Linked DNA regions of Filimonas effusa. The protein of the gene in region 1 interacts with the protein of each later gene in a pairwise test. Links are inferred from orthologs where the notes say so. Each region holds a gene or a part of one and is shown on either strand. Other genes may lie near its edges. The genes, in order: sucD and sucC.

Region 1 (3,154 bases):
TGCCATAGAGGGTTGTGGTGTTTTTATAAGAAACGTACAGGCGGAATGGCTGGCCGGGGATATTGATCTTTTCGGCGATGGTTGAGAGCTTAGGGCAGGTTATGCTGTATAACAATTGCCTCATGCCGGTCCTGGTTTGACTTTCGGGGTACGGGCGTGCCAGTTGTTCTTCTATGATGGCTTTGGCCCTGCTATAGTAGTATCGGTTGGCGGTATCGGTGAGCGGGTTATAGCCCGTAGCTTTTACCGCATAATAGTTTGCTATCTGAAAGTAGGCGCCGGCGGCTGCAGGTTCGTTATCATAGCGGCTGGTTATTGCATTCAATGCATTGAGATAAAGGCTGTCTCTTTGCGGGTCTGACGGCTGGCTGAGGTTGAAAGCCCATTGAATACGGTCTATGTCGAGATCGAGCAGCGCTGCGGGATTGGGATCATTCAAGTGATGCTTTAGCAGCAGCTGGTAGTATTTTAAAGTTTTTGAGAGCTGATCGGAAGGGCCGGATACTGTGAAATCGTGATTGACGAATGTTGCAGCGGGCAGGAATGCGGCTTCTGTTATTTTGCCGGGTTGGAAATTGAATGATATGGCGCTGGCCAACCGGTAACTCTCCAGTGCTTCGCGGAGTAAGAGGTCGTAGAGGTCGCGCTGGATTGTTGAATCAACGGTTCCGCGTATTATAACAGGAGAATAGCTGCTGATCGTTGTTGTTTTCAAAACCTGAGCGGGCGTCAGGGCTTCTTTCCAGAGGCTGTCGATGACCTGGTAAAAGCGGGTGGCCGACCATTGGGTAAAGTCGGCTGTAGTATCATTGGATATTGTTTGACGTCCCCTTATTTTCCAGCTATATTCCTGGTAGGCTATGGAATATTCTTTTGCCAGCAGGGTTTGCAGGATGCTTTTTTGCGGGATGCTGAATGCTTTGGGGATTTCATGTTGCAGTCCGGTGATGCGGGAAGAGGCGCTGTTATCGTTGTCGCTGAGGCTGGAGGTAAGTTGGAGCTGGTAGATCAGTGTTTTGATGATCTGGGGTTCATTCTTTTGCTGATATGCCTTGTTATAAAGGTTTTTTACTTTTGATAAGGTTGATTTAGGCAGATCTGCTTTTGCATACAGGCTATCGATTTCCCGCCATTGATTAGGGAAGCTATCGGTGTGTTGCTGTGCAGATAGTTGGAAAGACGACAGTAAGGATGCTATCAGGCATACCAGGAAGCTGTTTTTCATTCAATAGACTTTTTGCTTAGCGGAAGTTAGATCAAAGAAAGTCAATTCTATTGTTTTGGGATGTTAAATGGGCTGAAAAATGGTGTGGGGGTGGGGGAAAACAATAACGCCCCGGATGTTCCGGGGCGTTATTGTAAAAAGCTATACTGTGTTAATATGCTTATTTTTTGAGTGCGGCAGCCATTGTTTTTCCGATGTCGGCCGGGCTGGCTACTACGTGGATACCACATTCGCCCATGATCTTCATTTTAGCGGCGGCAGTATCTTCTGCGCCACCAACGATAGCACCAGCGTGGCCCATACGGCGGCCGGGAGGCGCTGTTTGACCTGCGATGAAACCCACTACAGGTTTTTTGAGGTTGTCTTTGATCCAGCGTGCAGCATCAGCTTCCATGCTACCACCGATTTCACCGATCATGATGATACCGTCGGTTTCGGGATCTTCCATCAATAATTTTACTGCTTCAACGGTAGGTGTGCCGATGATAGGATCACCTCCGATACCGATAGCTGTGCTGATGCCTAAGCCAGCTTTCACTACCTGGTCGGCAGCTTCGTAAGTTAAAGTACCAGACTTGGATACGATACCGATACGTCCTGGTTTGAAAATGAATCCGGGCATGATACCCACTTTAGCTTCACCAGCTGTGATAACGCCAGGGCAGTTAGGACCAACCAGGCGGGTAGAGGTACCCTGGAGGTAATTTTTTACTTTTACCATATCCTGGGTAGGAATGCCTTCTGTAATACAAACTACCAATGCAATTCCTGCATCAGTGGCTTCCATGATGGCATCTGCTGCAAAAGCCGGCGGAACAAAAATAATACTTACGTCTGCGCCTGTTTCTTTTACTGCATCAGCTACTGTGTTAAATACTGGCTTGTCTAAATGTGTTGAACCTCCTTTGCCAGGAGTTACACCACCAACTACATTGGTGCCGTATTCAATCATCTGAGAAGCATGGAATGTACCTTCTGTTCCGGTAAAGCCCTGTACTATGATCTTTGACCGCTTGTTAACCAAAACTGCCATGGCAAATCTTTGATTTTAGGTTTGAGAATGGGCAAAAGTAGCTCAATCAAACCAGAAAAAATATGAGGAAATTTATATTTTAAAGGTAAGATTGTTGCTTAATGTCATTGATTATTAGCCGGAGATTCCCCTTTCTCTTCCAGCATTCTCATTTCTTTGGCGCCCTGAAGGAATTCTGAGGCGAAAATGAACTCGTTGAGGAGCTTGTCTTTGCTGAAGATGATGTCTTTGTTCGAGCCTTCCCATTGTTTTTTACCCTGGTGCATATAGAAGATACGGTCACCGATTTCCATTACGCTGTTCATGTCGTGGGTAACGACGATGGTTGTAATGTCGTATTCCTCAGTGATTTCCTTGATGAGGTGGTCGATGAGGAGGGAAGTTTGCGGGTCGAGGCCTGAGTTGGGCTCGTCGCAGAACAGGTATTTGGGATTGAGAACGATTGCGCGGGCGATTCCGACCCTTTTCTTCATACCGCCACTGATCTCGGCCGGAAATTTTTTGTTGGCGTCTTTGAGGTTTACCCTGGCGAGTACCTCATTTGCTTTTTTCCGGCGTTCCTTATAGCTAAGGTTGGAGAACATGTTTAACGGAAACATAATATTTTCTTCCACGGTCATGGAGTCGAACAAGGCGGAGCCCTGGAAGAGCATTCCAATCTGCTGGCGGAGCTGTTTACGTTCTTCGTCGGTCATTTCGAGCATATTCTGCCCGTTGTAGAGGATTTCTCCCTGGTCGGGTTTGAACAGGCCTACCATACATTTCGTAAGAACGGTTTTACCGCTGCCGCTGGCTCCAATGATCAAATTACATTTACCTGCTTCCATCGTGGCTGTAACGTCGTGCAGTATTGTTTTTTCTCCGAAGCTTTTTTTGACATTCCTTATTTCAATCAT
Region 2 (3,216 bases), on another replicon or contig:
CCGGAAGGAAGTTTCGATCAGGTCCTCCATTATATCCATCGGTATAAGGTGCACTTAACCGTTACCCGGGCCCGCAAAACAGTGCTGGGCGATTACCGCCATGCCACCCATGGCAAAAATCACCGCATCAGCATCAATGGTAACCTCAACAAATATGAGTTCCTTATCACCTTGTTGCATGAACTCGCTCATCTCCTGACCTTCGAGCAGTTCAGCAACAGGGTCGACCCGCATGGAAAAGAATGGAAACATATCTATGGTACCCTGCTGGCCGATTTCGTTCGCCTGAAATTATTCCCTCCCGACATCGAAGCCGCCCTGCGTACTTCTATCATGAACCCCGCCGCTACAGCTAACGGCGAAATAGACCTGTTACTCGTACTTCGCCGCTATAATCCCAATCAGAAGAACGGTTTCCAGCCACTCGAAAGCCTCCCCACCGGCACCATTTTCCAGACCGAGAACGGACGTATCTTTCAGAAAGGAGAAAAGCGCCGCAAAAGATACATGTGCCTCGAGATAAAAACAGGCCACCTCTACACATTCAGCCCCATCAGCGAAGTAAAAGCCCTCGAATCAGGCAAATAAGCCCTCTTGCAGAAAACCGCTGCATAATCCGCGAAGTTGCATAAAAGCCCGCCCGCCCTCCGGAAAACTGCATGAAAGTCTCGCCAAACTTCAATCAACTTCAAGCCGGTGATATATCGGCTTGAGGTTGCGTAACAATGTTGCTTTGCTACTGCTAAAGCCTGTATAGCCAGTCTTACAAGGAAGAAGCGGTAGAATAGGAATTTCTGGTAAGAAATATGGAACATTGGCTGGCATCAATGCATGCCAAATAAAAAGGGCTGGTTTACACCAGCCCCATATGGTAAGGGAACGATCAGCTCCCTATGGTTCACTTTTTTAAAGCGCAAAGCTTCATGCTGCCATTGTTCTTAAGCAATTGCTTTCTTAACTAATTCAGCAGCTTCGCTCAGCTGAATAGCAGAGAGCACTTTCAGACCACTTTCGTCGATCAGCTTTTTAGCTTCAGCGGCGTTGGTACCCTGTAAACGAACGATGATAGGAATGTTGATGTTGCCCAGTTTGTTGTAAGCTTCGATAACACCTGCAGCAACGCGGTCGCAACGTACAATACCACCAAAGATGTTGATCAGAATAGCTTTTACATTCGGATCTTTCATGATAATACGGAAACCTGCTTCCACAGTTTGCGCATTAGCGGTACCACCTACGTCCAGGAAGTTGGCAGGATCACCACCGCTTAATTTGATCATATCCATAGTAGCCATAGCCAAACCAGCACCGTTCACCATGCAACCTACGTTACCGTCAAGTTTAACATAGTTCAGGTTGTACTGACCAGCTTCTACTTCAGTAGGATCTTCTTCAGTAACGTCGCGTAAGGCAGCTACGTCGTTATGACGCATCAGCGCGTTTTCATCAACACTCATTTTACAGTCTACTGCAATGATTTTTTCATCGGCAGTCTTGAATAATGGGTTGATTTCCAGCATAGCACAATCAATACCGATGTAAGCATTGTAAAGGTTGGTTACAAATTTTACACAGTTCTTCATTGCTTCGCCGCTAAGACCTAAGTTGAAGGCAATTTTACGGGCCTGGAATCCTTGAAGCGGGCCGGAAGGATGAACCCATTCTTTAAAGATTTTTTCAGGAGTTTTGTGTGCCACTTCTTCAATGTCCATACCACCTTCAGTGCTATACATGATAACATTCTGGCCTTTGGAGCGATCTAAAAGAATGGACAGATAGAATTCTTTTACTGGGTTGGGACCCGGGTAGTAAACATCTTGTGCTACAAGCACTTTGCTTACTTTCTTGCCTGCGGGTCCTGTCTGAACCGTGACAAGCGTACCACCAAGGATTGTCTTGGCAATAGTAGTAACATCTTCTAAACTCTTGGCTACTTTCACTCCGTTCTGTTCTGTACCGGCTATTTTGCCCTTACCCCTACCACCTGCGTGGATCTGAGCCTTGATAACGGCAAAATTGTTGTTGGTTTGCGTCTTGATCTGGCGATACGCTTCTTCAGCGGCCATAACGGTATCGACTGCAATGCCTTCCTGTACGGGAACATTGTATTTCCTTAATAATTCCTTTGCCTGGTATTCATGCAAGTTCATACAGTAAAAAATTTGCTTGCGAAGATAGGGTAATTTTATATTTGCTTTCCTAACAGAAGTCATGTACTGACATAGAAGATATCATATTCACTATCAGAAATATTACACAATGGCAACACAACTTATGCAGCAATTATCCGAAACAGTAAACTACATCCAAACCCAATATGCTGCGAAGCCTGTTGTTGGTATTGTCCTCGGTAGTGGCCTCGGCAACCTTACAGCCGAAATGACTGTTGAAAAGGAAATTCCTTACGACAAGATACCGCATTTTCCGGTAAGTACCGTAAAAGGTCATAGCGGTAAACTCATCTTCGGCGAAATAAGCGGTAAAAAGGTCTTGGTGATGGCAGGCCGTTTTCACTTTTACGAAGGATATACTCCTTTACAGGTAACTTTCCCTGTAAGGGTAATGAAAGCGCTTGGCGTAGAAACGCTGCTGCTCTCTAACGCCGCAGGCTCCGTGAATCCGGGTTTCAAAGTGGGCGATCTCATGCTCATCAACGACCATATCAGCTTTTTCGTTCCCAACCCGCTCCTCGGCAAAAACGAAGACGAACTCGGAACACGCTTCCCCGATATGAGCGAACCCTATAGTAAAACGCTGATAGCGAAGGCTAAAGAAATAGGACAACAACTTAATTACGACCTTAAGGAAGGCGTTTATACAGGCGTTACCGGCCCTACCTTCGAAACAAGAGCCGAATACAAACTCATCCTCGCCATCGGCGGCGATGCCGTAGGTATGAGCACCGTACAGGAAAATATCGTCGCAATACACGCCGGAATGCAGGTCTTCGCAGTCAGCGTCATCACCGACCTGGGCATCAGGGACGACGAAAACGTCATCACCCACGAAGAAGTGCTGGCTGCCGCCAAAGAAGCAGAACCCAAATTAACCCGCCTCTTTAAAGAACTTATTGCAGCCATCTAAACTGCAATAAGCCGCCCCCGGAGGTAAGTATTTTATCAGGTAGTACGATAATAACATTATTATCATTTCCTTTGCAGCATTCCTATTTACTTTGCACAACTATGTCATATCGCAGTCTGTTCAGTTTTCTCT

The links.
Region 2: the proteins of sucD (region 1) and sucC interact in binary tests that used the Escherichia coli proteins (3 or more experiments, as listed by UniProt). The link is inferred for Filimonas effusa from one-to-one orthologs.

Annotation. Positions count from the first base shown.
Region 1 is NZ_SDHZ01000002.1:359,913-363,066, reverse strand. The notes cover bases 323-3,146. They hold sucD (succinate--CoA ligase subunit alpha), read right to left. Parts: upstream 2,259-3,146; coding sequence 1,386-2,258; downstream 323-1,385. Other genes in these bases: ESB13_RS12795 (ABC transporter ATP-binding protein), read right to left, coding at 2,363-3,146; ESB13_RS12805 (alpha-2-macroglobulin family protein), read right to left, coding at 323-1,225. In the rest of the region: more of ESB13_RS12805, read right to left, coding at 1-322; more of ESB13_RS12795, read right to left, coding at 3,147-3,154. UniProt on the Escherichia coli protein: Succinyl-CoA synthetase functions in the citric acid cycle (TCA), coupling the hydrolysis of succinyl-CoA to the synthesis of either ATP or GTP and thus represents the only step of substrate-level phosphorylation in the TCA.
Region 2 is NZ_SDHZ01000006.1:57,529-60,744, forward strand. Bases 45-2,930 are described here. They hold sucC (ADP-forming succinate--CoA ligase subunit beta), read right to left. Parts: upstream 2,151-2,930; coding sequence 939-2,150; downstream 45-938. Other genes in these bases: ESB13_RS23385 (SprT-like domain-containing protein), read left to right, coding at 45-588; ESB13_RS23395 (purine-nucleoside phosphorylase), read left to right, coding at 2,260-2,930. Outside these bases: more of ESB13_RS23385, read left to right, coding at 1-44; more of ESB13_RS23395, read left to right, coding at 2,931-3,084; ESB13_RS23400 (putative porin), read left to right, coding at 3,186-3,216. UniProt on the Escherichia coli protein: Succinyl-CoA synthetase functions in the citric acid cycle (TCA), coupling the hydrolysis of succinyl-CoA to the synthesis of either ATP or GTP and thus represents the only step of substrate-level phosphorylation in the TCA.